2 regions of the Ensifer sp. D2-11 genome follow, and region 1 is predicted to be linked to the other one. Evidence: predicted binding sites of a transcription regulator. Region 1 holds the regulator's gene; the other holds the start of a gene.
What was found. The regulator LexA, encoded in region 1, represses DNA repair genes until DNA is damaged. The targets are predictions, from matches to a motif close to TGTTCNNNNTGTGTTCNG.
Positions count from the first base shown of each region.

Region 1 (7,641 bases):
GATGATCGTTCTCGATGGAGACGTCACCGATCCGAAGGACATGGAGCGGCTGCTGGCCAAAATCGAATACGAGCACGGGCAGGTGGCACTCGCCGTCCTCAACGCCGGCGTCGCCCTCCCGGTCCGTGGCGACGACCTGCGTCGGGAGCCCTTCGACAGGAGCTTCGCCGTCAATCTCAACGGCGTCGTCAACTGTCTCGTACCGCTTGTCGAGCATATGAAGACCAAGGGGCATGGACAGATCGCGATCATGTCGTCGGTGGCCGGCTATGGCGGCTTGCCGATGAGCGCCGCCTACGGTGCGAGCAAGGCGGCGCTCATCAACATGGCGGAGAGCCTGAAATTCGACCTCGATCGCATCGGCATCCGCTTGCAAGTCATCTGTCCCGGATTCGTGGATACGCAGGCTGCACCGAAAGGCGGTTTCCCGAGACCCGCGCTGGTGAGCACGCAGGAGGCGGCAGACCGGATATGCGCCGGCCTGAAGTCTTCGCGTTTCGAGATCACCTTCCCCAAACGATTTACGTACCTGGTCAAATTGCTGCGTATCCTGCCCTATGGGCTTTATTTCGCGCTTCTCGACCGGCTGGTACCGGGAAGGGCAGCCGTGGCTGCGGTTCCAAAGAACAAGCGCTCAGGCTCCGACGGACAGCCGCGTCAGGCGGTATGAAGCACCAGCACCGCGCCGAAAATCAGTGACAGTCCAAGCCAGCCGACCGGTTTCAGCCTCTGGCCGAAGAAAAGGCGGCCGCAGATGGCCGTACCGAAGATTCCGGTTGCGCCGAGAAGGGCATAGGCGACCGCCAGGTCCATATCCTTGATCGCTTCCGCCAGCAGCGCGAACGCCGCAAGCACCAAGACGATCGAAAGGGCACCCCAGCCGCGGCGGGCAAAGCCGTTCGACTTCGTCGAGGCGAGATTCGCCGCCACATCGAGCACGCCGGCGGCGATCGCGAATGCGAAGGAGAGACCCGACGCGCTCATGCGGCGGCTTCCTCCGCATCGCTCCTGCCGGCATTGAGGAGAAGTATTCCCGCAACAGCCATCGCGAGGCCCAGCATCTCGCGGCCGGAGAGCGCATGGCCGAAAACGAAAACAGAGACGAGCGTTATCACGGCGACGCCGGATCCTTCCCAGACGGCATAGGCGACGCCAACCGGAATGGTCTTCACCGCTCGTGCCAGGAAGACGTAGGAGAGCGCGATCGAGGCATACATGACCACATGCCCCCAATAGGAGCCGGAGCCGGATGCCGCCTTCATCACGGTCAGGCCGACGACCTCGGTCGCGATCGCGAGGACCAGGAAAAGCCATGCAAGACGCATGAGGAAACCTACGAGAAATCAGCCCGACAAAATGAAAAGAGCCATTCGGGCTTTGCCGCGAATGGCTCTTTCGAAACTGGCTCCCCGGGCCGGATTCGAACCGGCGACCTATCGATTAACAGTCGAGTGCTCTACCGCTGAGCTACCAGGGATCATCTGCGCCGCAGAAGTGAGGCTGCTAATACAAATGCTTTTCCGATTTGCCAAGCGGTTTTTCAAAAAAAATGACGGTAGGCGGTTGCCGCCCTGTGGAGAAGGCACCAACTGTGGGGTCATTGGTACGAAAGAAGAGTGATGGCGACCGAAGGCAAGAAGAAGCATTTTGGCATCGATCCCAAGACGCGTGAGATCGTGCTTGGCAAATGGCGGATGAGCCTGCCCAATTCGCCGGCATTGCGCGTCCTCATCGGCGTTCTGCTCGTCTTCGGCGGTGTGCTCGGTTTTCTACCGATCTTGGGCTTCTGGATGGTTCCTCTGGGCCTGCTCGTGCTTTCGCACGACATTCCCTCGATGCGCCGACGGCGGCGCAAGCTGGCCGTATGGTGGGCCCGATGGCGGAGCAAGCCGAACTCGTCCGGCAAGTCCTGAGAGGTGGACCTCGCGAAGAGTCCACCAGCATGCGGATGCAGCGCATGTTAGTCGTCGGAATTGCCCGGCTTTCGACGCCGTTTGGGCAGGAGGGCGACAATGACGCAGGCGAGGACCAAAGCGACCGGCCAGAAGTCGGTCGCCTGATCCCAACTCCACCTCCACATTTCATAACCCTCTAGGTGAGGCGGCGGCAGCTTTGCGCTGATCTCGAAATCACGTTTTTCGCGGCCGTGAAAGTGTCCGATGGCGAAGGCGAGGCCGATGATCAGCGCCAACCTTCTCGGTGCAATCACCATGAACAGCAGGGCGACGACTGCTGCAATACAGACGCCCTCGGCCACATGCCCGAGCCAATCGAAGTGGCGCTGAATGTAGCCCCAAGGAATATCCATCACATCGCGCTGCGAGTGCCGCCCTCCCGATGAGGCCGGCCGACGGGACGCTATAGCACAACCGCCGATCACGAGACCACATGGTCCTCCGGGTATCTCTCTTCGTGGACGTCGTCCGGAGCGTGGGCAACCTCTTCCGTCTTTCAGCATCCGGACGCGGAACTTCACCGGAAAGTACAACCTGTAGTTAATCCGAAGTGGTCAATGGACAGGAACATCGCGTTCGGCAACATTAGAGCACTTTCAGGAAAAGTGTGGACGGTTTTCCGTGCGGAAGGGCGTATTTTCAAAGCGTTAGCCCGCTCGTCACTCCGACGAGGCCGGACGAGATCGACGCCCCCAAGGCCGTCCGGGTCCCCAAGACGAGCATCACCTGCTTTGCAGCACTGTGGAGAGAAAAATGGCGCATCTGATCGGTGGCATCGCCCCTTGGCTCGGGCTCGACAACCACATCTTCGGCACGAACGATCCGGACATTGTCTTCGGAGACCCATTCACGACCGACAATAGCCTGGGAGTCTTCGAAATCGGCGGCTTCCTGTCTTCGGGGCAGGGTGGCCGCGACAGCCTTGACGGGCACGGAGGCGACGACACGCTCTTCGGCGACGCTTGGGCGATCTCCGATCAGGGGCGTGGTGGCGACGACCAGCTCGACGGCGGCGCCGGCGACGACACGCTGTACGGCGATGCCTTCTCGATCGATGTGAGTGACTCCGCGATCGTCGCCGGAGGGAACGATCGTCTCTCGGGCGGCAAAGGCAACGATACACTCTACGGCGATGGCTACAATTGCCTCAGAGGACGTGGTGGCGACGACTGGCTCGACGGCGGCGCCGGAGACGATATTCTCTCGGGCGACGCTTTCTCCCTCGGCGATTTTTTCGTTGGCGGGAACGATCGGCTCCAGGGCGGAGAGGGCCATGACAAACTCTACGGAGATGGCCTCGACCAGGGCGTCGTGGAATCCGGCATCGGCGGCGACGACCACCTCTATGGTGGTTCTGGCAACGACTTTCTTGTTGGAGATGTTCTTTTCTCACGTGGCGGCAGTGGCGGCAACGACCTGCTCGACGGAGGCAAAGGCGACGATGTCCTGTATGGCGATGCAGAGGTCGGCGTGGACACCGCGGGTGGGGACGACCTCTTGATTGGCGGCGCCGGTAACGATCAGCTCTGGGGCGATGGCCGACTTACCGCAGCCTTCGCGGTCGAGACCGGTGCCGATCAGTTCCTGTTTGCGCGGAACAGTGGGCGGGATGAGATCTTCGACTTCGAATTGGACAAGGACATCATCCAAATCGCCGGCTATGGCTACGACGACTTCGCCGATTTTCTGTCCAACATCGGCGACGATGCTGACGGGAACGCTGTCCTGCAGCTGAATGGCACGGTCGATCAGGTCACTCTGATCGGCATCCACGCTGCCGACCTCAGCGCTGCCAACTTCGTCTTTGCGAATGCGGATTTCGCCCTCGTCTGACGAGGGGAAGTTTGTCGGTAACAAAGCTGATCAGGTGTGGCTTTTGGAGGCCTCGGCCGGAATTGAACCGGCGTACAAGGATTTGCAGTCCTCTGCGTCACCACTCCGCCACGAGGCCTCTACGATTTGCGTTTTCAAATCGTGGCGCGGATTTAGAATGATTGACCGCAATCCGCAAGAGGGTACATTTGGAATAGGGACTTTTTTATTCTGTATAAATGTGTCTTCCGTTCTATGACCGGGCGTGGTCATAGCGTCCCAAGGCGCAATACTCCCACGTCAGCGCTTTGAAATTGCGTACTTTCGTAGGAAGCGGCTGCGCACCTGGTCAGGAAGCTCTAATGATAGCGCCGGATGAGGCCGACGAGCCTGCCTTGGATCTTGACCCGGTCCGGACCGAATATGCGTGTTTCGTAAGCCGGATTGGCGGCCTCCAGCGCAATAGAGGCGCCCTTGCGACGGAATCGCTTCAGGGTTGCTTCCTCGTCGTCGATCAGCGCGACGACGATATCCCCGGGGCTGGCGGTGCTTCCGTTCCGGATGATCACCGTATCGCCATCGAGGATGCCGGCCTCGATCATCGAATCGCCCTTGATCTCGAGAGCGTAGTGCTCGCCGCTGCCGATCATTTCAACCGGTACGGATATATCGTGCATATTGTTCTGGATTGCCGAAATCGGCACACCGGCGGCAATGCGGCCCATGACCGGAACGGCGACCGATGCGGCCTCGGCCGGCGGCGCCGGTTTCGGTGCGGGGGGCGGCGCAGCAGGCTTGCCCAGACTGCCTTCGATCACGCTCGGCGAAAAGCCGCGGCGGACCTGCGAAGCGCCCGCATAGGCCTCCGGCAGCTTGATGACTTCGAGGGCCCGGGCGCGATTAGGTAGCCGGCGAATGAACCCACGCTCTTCGAGTGCGGTGATCAAACGGTGGATGCCCGATTTGGACGCAAGGTCCAAGGCGTCCTTCATCTCGTCGAAGGACGGCGGGACCCCGGATTCCTTCATTCGTTCGTGAATGAACAGAAGCAATTCCTGTTGCTTGCGGGTCAGCATGGCGTCACTCCAGAATCGCGAAACAAATCAAGAACAGAACCTATCTGTTCCATATGTGTTCCGCAAGTGCCTAAAATTCCGTGAATTTCGCTTGCTGTTGAATGCCGATCCGCCCCGCGATCCGGCGTGTCGATGGCGATCGCTCGGAATTCGGGGCAGGGGCCGATACGCTCTCGCATGTTTTGGGCTTACGGCGGGCGGCGCAGTCGGTCGCCTATGCAATGCTAATAGGCAAGGCGCAGTCCGCCCGGCGTAAGAACGTCGAATTCAGGCTCGGGATAAGGCCCGTACCACTGGGTGTAGGTCGTGTTGGTCGAGCCTGTGCTGGCGCACCCCGAAAGGGCGAAGAGGGAAAAAATTACGGCTGCCACGAAAGATTTAACAGGCATGTTTTTCTCCACTCGCGGGAGTTGCCCAGACCTCGAACGGGTCAGACTAAAACTTTCTCTCAAATCAGCTTTTTTGGCAAGCAGCGAGCCGGCAGGGAGGACTGGTGGATGGTGGAGCCGAAGGGAGTCGAACCCTCGACCTCCGCAGTGCGATTGCGGCGCTCTCCCAACTGAGCTACGACCCCACTGGTCAACGATTGTATAAGAGTTTTCGGCCGACCGCGCCAGTGCATTCCACTTGCCGAATGCATCGCAATACAAAGATGAGACTGACAACTGCAAGCCGCGTCGGTGCCCGCCGGCCGGCAGATAGGGCGGAGTGCAAGATCACGAACACACAACGCCACTATCGGCTTTCAGCACTGGCTATTGAGCGATCGCGGGCGGCTGCCAAGAGCCATCGAGAATTGCCTCTTTGCCCCAATAGGCGCGGATGTAGAGCGAGAACTTCCCGTCCGGCGCGGGCAGCCAGTTGTTTTCCTTGTCGCCCCCAGGCGACTTCGCGCCTGCGTAGAGGGTAAGCGAACCGTCGGAGTTGCGCTTTAGGTTCTTGTTCTTGGTGCCGAGTGAGTAGCGTTTGAGGTCGTTCGCGTGGAAGAGATGCTTGTCGTTGTACAGGGTCAATGACCAGAAGCCGTTGACCGGCGGCTCCTGCCCGGCCGGGAAGGTGATTGCATAGCTGCCGCTGCCGCTGAGTTCTCCGCCCGCGCCGTCGTGGTCGGTGTAGAAATATTGCGTCTCGTTCGGCCGGTTGTCGAACATGTTCGATTTTGCCGTTCCGGTCCGGTTGAAATAGTCGACGCCGAACTGCGCATTGTTGGTCGAACGGTTCCATCCGTTCCCGGCCGGACGTCCGTTGTGCTTCCACTGGAAGAACGGCTGGATGACCTTGTCTTCGGTCTCGACCGCGGTCGCAACCAGCACCTTTTTCAGTTCGGGGTCCTTGGACGCTGCATCGAGCAGCAGGCGGAATTGGCCGTAGAGAGCCTCCTCGCCCGGCAACGGATCGACAGTGTCGAGAACCTCGCCGAACTGATCGAAGAACTTATCCGGAACCACCCATTTGGTTTCCTCGCCAGACGATGCCGGTCCGGGAATGTCCGGGACCTTGGCCCATTCGATCGTCTTCATCTCTCCGTCGAAATCCTTCAGCGGATAAGCGACGACCTGGTTGATGACCTCTTGAATCGCTTTCCTGTCCTCGGGCGTGTCGTCCTGGAAGACCCTGGGAATGGCGTTGGCGAGCGAGGTAGGGGAGCGCAAAACATCTGTGATCCCGTCCGGTTTCAGGCCGCTCCACCTCGGACCGGCGAGCAGGTAGAATCCGGGCTTCGAGCCATATGGTTTGCCTAGATGACCGAACTGGTCGGTGCGTGCGTCGTACAAAGCATAGACCCAGAAACGGTCGCCGAAATCCGGCACCTGAATCACGACCGGCTCTTCATCAAGCGCGAAGAAGCCCAAGCCGTAGACGACATCCTGGTTCGGGCACGTGACGAAAGTTTCCGACGGCTCAATGTAGTCGTTGAGCATCGCGATCTGGCCCCGCGGTGCGGCGGGCAGGACGCCGTTGAGGTGGCCCGGTTCCGGTGCCTGAGTGATCGCCGCCCTGCGGTTGATCATGTTAACCATCGGCCAGCCCCAGACGTAGGCCATCTGCGCAACCGTTCTTGCATAGTCGGGAGACATCACGATACCCGTGGCGGGTTGCGTAACAGTTGCGGATGCGGCGTGCTGCTGTGCCTGCGCCGCATTGGCCGTGACGGCGACCGAGGCCGCCGTCACGGCGGCGGGAACCGCCGCTCCAGCGCTCACCGCTGCCAGCGATGCCGCACCCATGCCGCCCTTCATCAAGTCGCGCCGGGTGATGTCGAGTTGATCATTGAAACTCGTTTTCATAGCATATTCCTCTGTTGAATCGCTCCGGTTGGGCACTTGGACATGGGCGCGTTTCGTTGGGGACGCGCCCCGACCTCACTCCACCCTGACCACATCATCCGGCTTCCAGGTCTGATCGAAGAACTCGACGCCGGTTCCGTAGAGACGCAGCGCTATCAGGAAATTCCGGCCGCCGACGGTCTGGATCCAGTTCGAGTCCTGCGCGTCGGCAGGTTTTTCCGGTCCGAACCACAGGTCCACCGAGCCGTCCTGGTTCGTCGCGACCTTGTTGAAGCCGTTGATGGACGGCATCAGCTGCGGCGCTTCCACCATCGTGCCGTCGGTGATGTTGTAGGCGGTAACTGCCCAGAACAGGGCAGCCGGCGGATTGGGTGGCAAATGCAGCCTGTAGGTGCTGGTGCCGCTGAGGAACTCGCCCGCGGCATCTCGGTATGCAACCGGGTATTTGGAACCTGCCCCTAGCGTCCGCATGACCATTGCCGGAGCCGATGAATAGGCAACCTGGAAATA
Region 1 covers NZ_CP096433.1:1,495,868-1,503,508, forward strand. Annotated here, with positions in the region: gene M1D34_RS07200 (SDR family NAD(P)-dependent oxidoreductase) at 1-670, shown strand, start outside; gene M1D34_RS07205 (SMR family transporter) at 658-984, opposite strand; gene M1D34_RS07210 (SMR family transporter) at 981-1,325, opposite strand; tRNA gene M1D34_RS07215 (tRNA-Asn) at 1,403-1,477, opposite strand; gene M1D34_RS07220 (membrane protein) at 1,620-1,913, shown strand; gene M1D34_RS07225 (hypothetical protein) at 1,961-2,308, opposite strand; gene M1D34_RS07230 (calcium-binding protein) at 2,709-3,788, shown strand; tRNA gene M1D34_RS07235 (tRNA-Cys) at 3,833-3,906, opposite strand; gene lexA (transcriptional repressor LexA) at 4,127-4,843, opposite strand; gene M1D34_RS07245 (hypothetical protein) at 5,068-5,232, opposite strand; tRNA gene M1D34_RS07250 (tRNA-Ala) at 5,342-5,417, opposite strand; gene M1D34_RS07255 (DUF1254 domain-containing protein) at 5,599-7,131, opposite strand; partial or broken gene M1D34_RS07260 (DUF1254 domain-containing protein) at 7,207-7,641, opposite strand, start outside.

Region 2 (7,641 bases), 190 kb from region 1:
TCCCCGGAACCGTTCTGGCCATCGCCCGCAAGCGCGAGCTTCTTCTTCGCCTCTGTAAGCTCCCGCTCCAGTTTGCGCCGCTCGTCCAGGAGAGCCTCGACCCGACCTAAAACATCCGCAGGCTGGACCTTGAGTGCGGCGGCGAGTGTCTTCACCCGTTCGTCCTGTTCGCCGAGATAGGCGCGCGCCGCCTCACCGGTCAGCGCTTCCACCCGGCGGACACCCGCTCCGACCGCGCTCTCCGAGACAACGCGGACGAGGCCGATATCGCCCGTGGCGGACACATGCGTGCCGCCGCAGAGCTCGACCGAATAGGGCTTGCCGGCCTTGGAGCCGCGAAGGCCCTGCCCCATGGACACGACCCGCACCTCGTCGCCGTACTTCTCGCCGAAGAGCGCCATGGCGCCCTCGGCGATCGCATCGTCGACGCTCATCAGCCGTGTGACGACCGGCGTATTCTGGACGATGATCTCGTTTGCCATTTCCTCGACGATCTTCAGCTCCTCGGCCGTCATCGGCTTCGGATGCGAGACGTCGAAGCGCAAGCGCTCAGGCGCCACGAGCGAGCCCTTCTGGGCAACATGGGTGCCGAGGACCTCGCGCAGCGCCTCGTGCAGCAGGTGCGTCGCGGAATGGTTGGCGCGCAGGCGCGCACGGCGTGCATGGTCGACCGTCAAGGCGGCCGCTTCGCCGGCCTTCAGGCTGCCTTCTTCCACGGTGCAGTAGTGGACGAAGAGCCCTTCGCCACGCTTCTGCGTGTCGGTCACCGTAAGCTTGCCGGTCTCGGTGGTGATAACGCCGGTGTCGCCCACCTGGCCGCCGGATTCGCCGTAGAAGGGCGTCTGGTTCAAAACCAGTTGTACGTTCTCGCCCTTGGCAGCGGACTCGACGACGGCACCGTCCTTGACGATTGCCAGGATGACCCCTTCGGCCGACTCGGTGTCGTAGCCGAGGAAGTCGGTCGCGCCGTGTTTATCCCTGAGCTCGAACCAGATGGTCTCGGTCGCGGCTTCGCCGGAACCGGCCCAATTGGCGCGGGCCTCGGCCTTCTGCCGTTGCATGGCCGCCGTAAATGCGTCCGTATCGACCCCAATGCCCTTGGCGCGCAGCGCGTCCTGGGTGAGGTCGAGCGGGAAACCATAGGTGTCGTAGAGCTTGAAGGCCGTCTCGCCGTTGAACTGGTCGCCTTCGGAAAGATCGGCCGAAGCCTCCGCCAGAAGGTTGAGGCCGCGCTCCAGGGTCTTGCGGAAGCGCGTTTCCTCCAGCTTCAGCGTTTCCGAGATCAGCGCTTCGGCGCGGACGAGTTCCGGATAGGCCCGGCCCATCTGGCCCACGAGCGCCGGCAGGAGCTTCCACATCAGCGGATCCCGCGCGCCGAGCAGCTGTGCGTGGCGCATGGCGCGGCGCATGATTCGGCGCAGCACGTAACCGCGGCCTTCGTTCGACGGTAGAACCCCGTCGGCGATCAGGAAGGCCGAGGAACGCAGATGGTCGGCGATCACGCGATGGCTCGCGCGCCGGTCCCCTTCTGCCTTGACGCCGGTCGCCTCTTCGGAAGCAGCGATCAAGGCGCGGAAAAGGTCGATGTCATAATTGTCGTGCTGGCCCTGGAGCACGGCGGCGACGCGCTCCAGCCCCATGCCCGTGTCGATCGAGGGCCGCGGCAGGTCGACGCGCTCTTCCTTGGTGATCTGCTCGTACTGCATGAAGACGAGGTTCCAGATCTCGATGAAGCGATCGCCGTCTTCCTCGGCCGAGCCGGGAGGTCCGCCCCAGATATGGTCGCCGTGATCGTAGAATATTTCCGAGCACGGACCGCATGGACCGGTATCTCCCATGGCCCAGAAGTTGTCGCTCGTCGCAATGCGGATGATGCGGTCGTCGCTCAGGCCGGCGATCTTCTTCCAGAGGCCGAAGGCTTCGTCGTCGGTATGGTACACCGTGACGAGCAGACGCTTGGCATCGAGCCCGTATTCCTTCGTGATCAGGTTCCAGGCAAGCTCGATCGCGCGCTCCTTGAAATAGTCGCCGAAGGAGAAATTGCCGAGCATCTCGAAGAAGGTGTGGTGCCGGGCGGTGTAGCCGACATTGTCGAGGTCGTTATGCTTGCCGCCGGCGCGCACGCATTTCTGCGCCGTCGCCGCGGTCGAATAGGGTCGCTGCTCGAGGCCGGTGAACACATTCTTGAACTGCACCATGCCCGCATTGGTGAACATCAATGTCGGGTCATTGCGCGGCACGAGGGGGCTGGACGACACGATCTCGTGACCGTTCTTGCGGAAATAGTCGAGGAACATCGACCGGATTTCATTCACGCCGCTCATCTTGCGTCCTATCTGTGTACACTCCGGCGGCAGCCCGATCTCTCCAGGCTGCCAGCCGCACTCTTCACCCCCGCGCATAAAGCGCGTCGCGTTCAATCAAGTCACGCTTTCCGCCGGCCGAGCCGTCGGAACCACAGGCTTTTATCGTCCGCATATCATGCTGTCCAGCGGGCAGCAAAAAACCGGCCGCGGGTGGCGACGGCCGGTTTTGCATGCTTCAACGAGACGGCTGCAGCCGATTACATATCGGCGGCTTCGTCGCCGTCGCTTTCCGGCCCGCCATTCTCTAGGAACCGGTCGGCGATGAGACCGGCATTCTGCCGCAGAGCCGTTTCGATTTCGCGCAACAGTTCGGGATTCTCCCGCAGGAAGAGCTTGGCGTTTTCCCGTCCCTGGCCGAGCCGCTGGCTGTTATAGGAGAACCAGGCGCCCGATTTCTCGACGATGCCCGCCTTGACGCCGAGATCGATCAATTCGCCCGTCTTCGAAACGCCTTCGCCATACATGATGTCGAACTCGACCTGCTTGAAGGGCGGTGCCATCTTGTTCTTGACGACCTTGACGCGGGTCTGGTTGCCGACCACTTCCTCGCGCTCCTTGACCGAACCGATGCGGCGAATGTCGAGGCGCACCGAAGCGTAGAACTTGAGCGCATTGCCGCCCGTCGTCGTTTCCGGCGAGCCGAACATCACGCCGATCTTCATGCGGATCTGGTTGATGAAGATCACCATGCAGTTCGACTTGGAGATCGATGCCGTAAGCTTGCGCAGCGCCTGGCTCATGAGGCGCGCCTGCATGCCCGGCAGACTGTCGCCCATCTCGCCCTCGATTTCGGCGCGCGGCACGAGTGCGGCCACCGAATCGATGACGAGAATGTCGATCGCACCCGAACGGACCAGCGTATCGGTGATTTCCAGCGCCTGCTCGCCCGTATCAGGCTGCGAAATCAGGAGATTTTCGAGATCGACCCCGAGCTTTCGTGCATAGACCGGATCGAGTGCATGCTCGGCATCGACGAAGCCGCAGATGCCGCCCTTCTTCTGTGCCTCGGCAATGGTCTGCAGCGCCAGCGTCGTCTTGCCCGAGCTTTCCGGACCATAGATCTCGACGATGCGGCCCTTCGGCAGGCCGCCGATGCCGAGCGCGATATCGAGGCCGAGCGAACCGGTGGAGACGGTTTCGATCTCAACTACGCTGTCCTTCGCTCCGAGCTTCATGATCGATCCCTTGCCGAACGAACGTTCGATCTGGGAAAGAGCCGCTTCAAGTGCCTTGCTTTTGTCCACCGATTTGTCCTCTACGAGCCGCAAAGAATTTTGTGCCATTGGTCCACCTTTAGGTTATTGGAGCTATCGAGGCAATGAAGCCGCCGCAAGCCTTTTTGTACATGTTTTGTTCCAACTTGGCAATGGCACGTCAAGTGATTGAAAACGCTTGCCATATTTCATCACGTTCGATTCTTGTTCACGCCTTTCATCCACTGTATCCACAGGCAGCGCGTCAACGCATGCCGGCTTTCACGCGCCGCCCCGATTCGCTCGTGATTCACGATGGATCAAATCCGGACAAAGCCCTAAAAGGTAGTCCGAAACGATAGATCGGAATGCCGGCGGAAGAGAGACTTCGCCACCTTTTCTCCGCCCTTCATCGAGGACCAGATGCAAGCACAGGTGAAGTCGCAGAACATTGCCGTTTTCGGCGGCGCTCATATCGACAGGCGCGGCCGGATCAGCGGCGCGACGGCACCGGGCGCGAGCAATCCGGGCGCTTGGTTCGAGGAAGCCGGGGGCGGCGGCTTCAATGCCGCGAGAAATCTCGCGCGCCTCGGCCACCGCGTGACGATGATCAGCCCGCGGGGCGGCGATCCCGCCGGCGACACGGTGGCGGCCGCTGCGGAAGCTGCCGGTGTGATCGATCGCCCCTTCACCTTTCTCGATCGCAAGACGCCGAGCTATACGGCAATCCTCGAAAACGACGGCAACCTCGTCATCGCGCTCGCGGACATGGACCTCTATACTCTGTTTACGCCGCGCCGGCTGCAGCAGCGGGCGACGCGCGAGATCTTGGCTGCGAGCGAACTCGTGCTGATGGACGCCAATCTGCCGCAGGAGACCTTGGCGGCCCTCATCGGCACCGCTGCGAAGTTCTGCCCGCTACGTGCCGGTATCGCCGTTTCGCCTGCAAAGGTGGTCCGCTACCGCGACTGCCTCGACGGGCTCGATTTCCTGTTCATGAACGAGGCGGAAGCGCGCGCGCTTACCGGAACCGAGGCCGCGACCGCCGAGGAATGGCCGTTGCTGCTGCGCTCCGCCGGTCTTTCCGGCGGTGTCGTGACGCGCGGAGGCCGGGCCGCGGTCGCCTTTGATCTTGAGGGGGCCTGCCTCGCTACGCCGCCGGCTCTTTCAGCACTTGCCGACGTCACCGGCGCCGGCGACGCGCTCGCCTCGGGCTTTCTCGCCGCCCGGCTTGCAGGTGCGGACCTTTCCGCCTGCCTTCGCTTCGGCATGGCGGCCGCCGTCATAACGCTGCATTCGCCATTCGCGGCTTCCGACGAGATGTCGCAGGACATGCTGGAGCAGGTTCTGCAGCTTGTGCCGGAAACGGAAATGCTGTCATGAGATTTGGCGGCTGAATTGGGAGCCGCGCGGCACGGAATGCGAGCGGTACTTCCGCATCCTCTGCTCCAGGCACCGGAATCGATCAGGCATCCCCGAGCAATTTTGCCGTCGAGGATGTCATCAATCAAGGAAACGATCATGACCAAACCCTCCTCCCCGTCCCTGCCGATGGAATATTCAGATGAAGTCGCAGCCGCCAAGCAACGAGGTGCGCCGATCGTCGCGCTGGAATCCACGATCATCACGCATGGCATGCCCTATCCCGGCAACCTCGACATGGCCCGCAGCGTCGAGGCGATCATCCGTGAACAGGGTGCCGTGCCCGCAACCATCGCCGTGATCCACGGGGTCCTGCATATCGGTCTGGACGATGCCAAACTGGAGGCTTTGTCGAAGACGCAGGGCGCCATGAAACTGTCGCGCGCCGATCTGGCCTTTGCGATCGCCGAACGCCGCACCGGCGCCACGACCGTTGCCGCAACGATGATCGCCGCCGCCCGCGCCGGCATCCGGGTTTTCGCGACCGGCGGCATCGGCGGCGTTCACCGCGGGGCGGAACAGAGCTTCGACATATCGGCGGATCTCGACGAACTCGCACGTACCGGCGTCATCGTCGTCTGCGCCGGCGCCAAGGCCATTCTGGACATTCCCAAGACGCTCGAAGTGCTCGAAACGCGCGGTGTCCCTGTCGTGACCTATGACAGCGAGAACTTCCCCGCCTTCTGGTCGCGTGAATCCGGCCTCAAGAGCCCGCTGATGCTGAACAGCCCGGCGGCGATCGCCAGTTTCCAGCGGACGCGCGAGCTGCTCGGAATCGACGGCGGAATGCTTGTCGCCAATCCGGTGCCGGAAGAAAGCGAAATCCCGCGCGAGGAGATGGAGATCTACATCACCCGCGCGCTGGACAATGCGGCGAGCGAGGGGATTTCCGGCAAGGCGGTCACCCCGTATCTGCTCGACAACCTCTTCCGTTTGACGGACGGGCGCAGCCTCGAAACCAATATCGCGCTGGTCGAGAACAATGCACGCCTTGCCGCCGGGATCGCCGTCGCTCTCGCTGCTAACGATTGACGCAACGGTAAGGCAAATTGGGCCTTTCGGCCCACCCCTCATCCGCCTGCCGGCACCTTCTCCCCGCAGGCGGGGCGAAGGGGATCCGCTGCGCCGCCGCTTGTCCCCTTCTCCCCATCGAAAATCTACGGCATGCACATATCTCTTGCGCGCCGGTGCGGCGGATACTGCTCATGAAAGGGATCCCTCGCGAACCCAACCGGCTCAACCCCGCTCGGTCGGGATTGCCCCTCAACCGGCTGCCGCCACCTTCTCCCCGCAGGCGGGGAGAAGGGATATGCCGCGCCCGCTTCGCTCCCTCGGCGGGCGGTGAATGCGGGGTTCGGTTGGCGCCGCTTGTCCCTTCTCCCCGCCTGCGGCAGGGCTGTCCGGGGAAAATTCATGCATAGTGGAAGACCATTTGGTTTGGGATGGTCCGGGGTTTTGGTCGGCTTGGATTGACCTGCGGCGGCTTGTGGATTTCGGCGATGCTTTTGCGCTGGAACAGGCACTGGGTGACGAGGTCGGTGAAGCGCAGGATCGGTAGAGGGACGCGGGCGAGGCGGGCGGCGATGCGCAACAGTGCATAGGCGATCATCGCCGCGAAGATCTGCAGGCGGATGGCGTTGTCGTTGTTGCCGAGGAACTTGCGGATCTTGAGGTGCTGTTTGATCCAGCGGAACAGAAGCTCGATCTGCCAGCGATCCTTATAGAGCTGGCCGATCTCGACGGCGGAGCGCTCGAGGTCGTTGGTCAGAAGCGTGATCGTATCGCCGTCCTGGCGCTTGACGATTACCCGGCGCAAGCCGATCGGCAGCTTGGAATCGCCCTTGCTGGCGAGGCTGACCTGGCTGTCTTCGAGGACCAGGAAGCCATCGCCTTGAGGTTGCTCAACGGGGCGTTCAGCGACCAAAGCCAGTCCCATGTTGGTCTTCGGCCGGGTGACGAAACTGGCGCCGGCTTCGGCGATCGCCGTCCACCAGCCGTAATGGCAGTAGCCCTTGTCGAAGACATAGGTTGCGCCCTTTTCGATGGTGATCGTGCGGCCGATCTGGGCGTCGTTGACGTTGGCGTCGGTGATGTCGAGGATGCCTGGACAATCGGCCTTGGGATCATAGACGACATGCAGCTTCATGCCGCGGATGCGGCCGTTCGACTTGGCCCAATCGTACAGCTTACCCAGCGGGATCGGGGTCGAATCGATCAGCCGCAGCATCTTGGTGCCCTCCCGGCGCGTCTGCCGGTCGAGCTGACCGGCCAGAAGCGCGAAGGTCTCGGCGAAGACGGCGACCGGGCGGCGGCGGTTGGCGTCCGACAGCGTCGAGCGCATCAGCCGGCCACTGCCGAGATGGTAATGATGCTGACTGTTGGCGTTGAAGCTCGCCTCCAACCCGCGCAGGCTGGTCGTGGCGCTCAACTGGGCATAGATCAGTGCCACCAGATGATCCCAGCTGGTAAAGCACTTGTCGTAGGCATCCCCGGCATGACGATCCACAATCGCCTGAAAGCTGCGGCGATCAATCGCTTTCAGCAGCTGGGCGAAAATGCTAGGGGTGAACCGCATGCTCCGTCTCCTTTTCTGAGTCTCGACAACCAGAAAATAGACGGAAAAACGCCGTCTGACGGGGCATGCGCCTGCGACATTTCGA
Region 2 covers NZ_CP096433.1:1,302,281-1,309,921, reverse strand. Annotated here, with positions in the region: gene alaS (alanine--tRNA ligase) at 1-2,324, opposite strand, end outside; gene recA (recombinase RecA) at 2,564-3,649, opposite strand; gene M1D34_RS06255 (carbohydrate kinase family protein) at 3,983-4,942, shown strand; gene M1D34_RS06250 (pseudouridine-5'-phosphate glycosidase) at 5,081-6,013, shown strand; gene M1D34_RS06245 (IS4-like element ISRm16 family transposase) at 6,393-7,556, opposite strand.
Region 2: the regulator LexA is predicted to act here: its motif matches at 3,775-3,792, upstream of recA (recombinase RecA).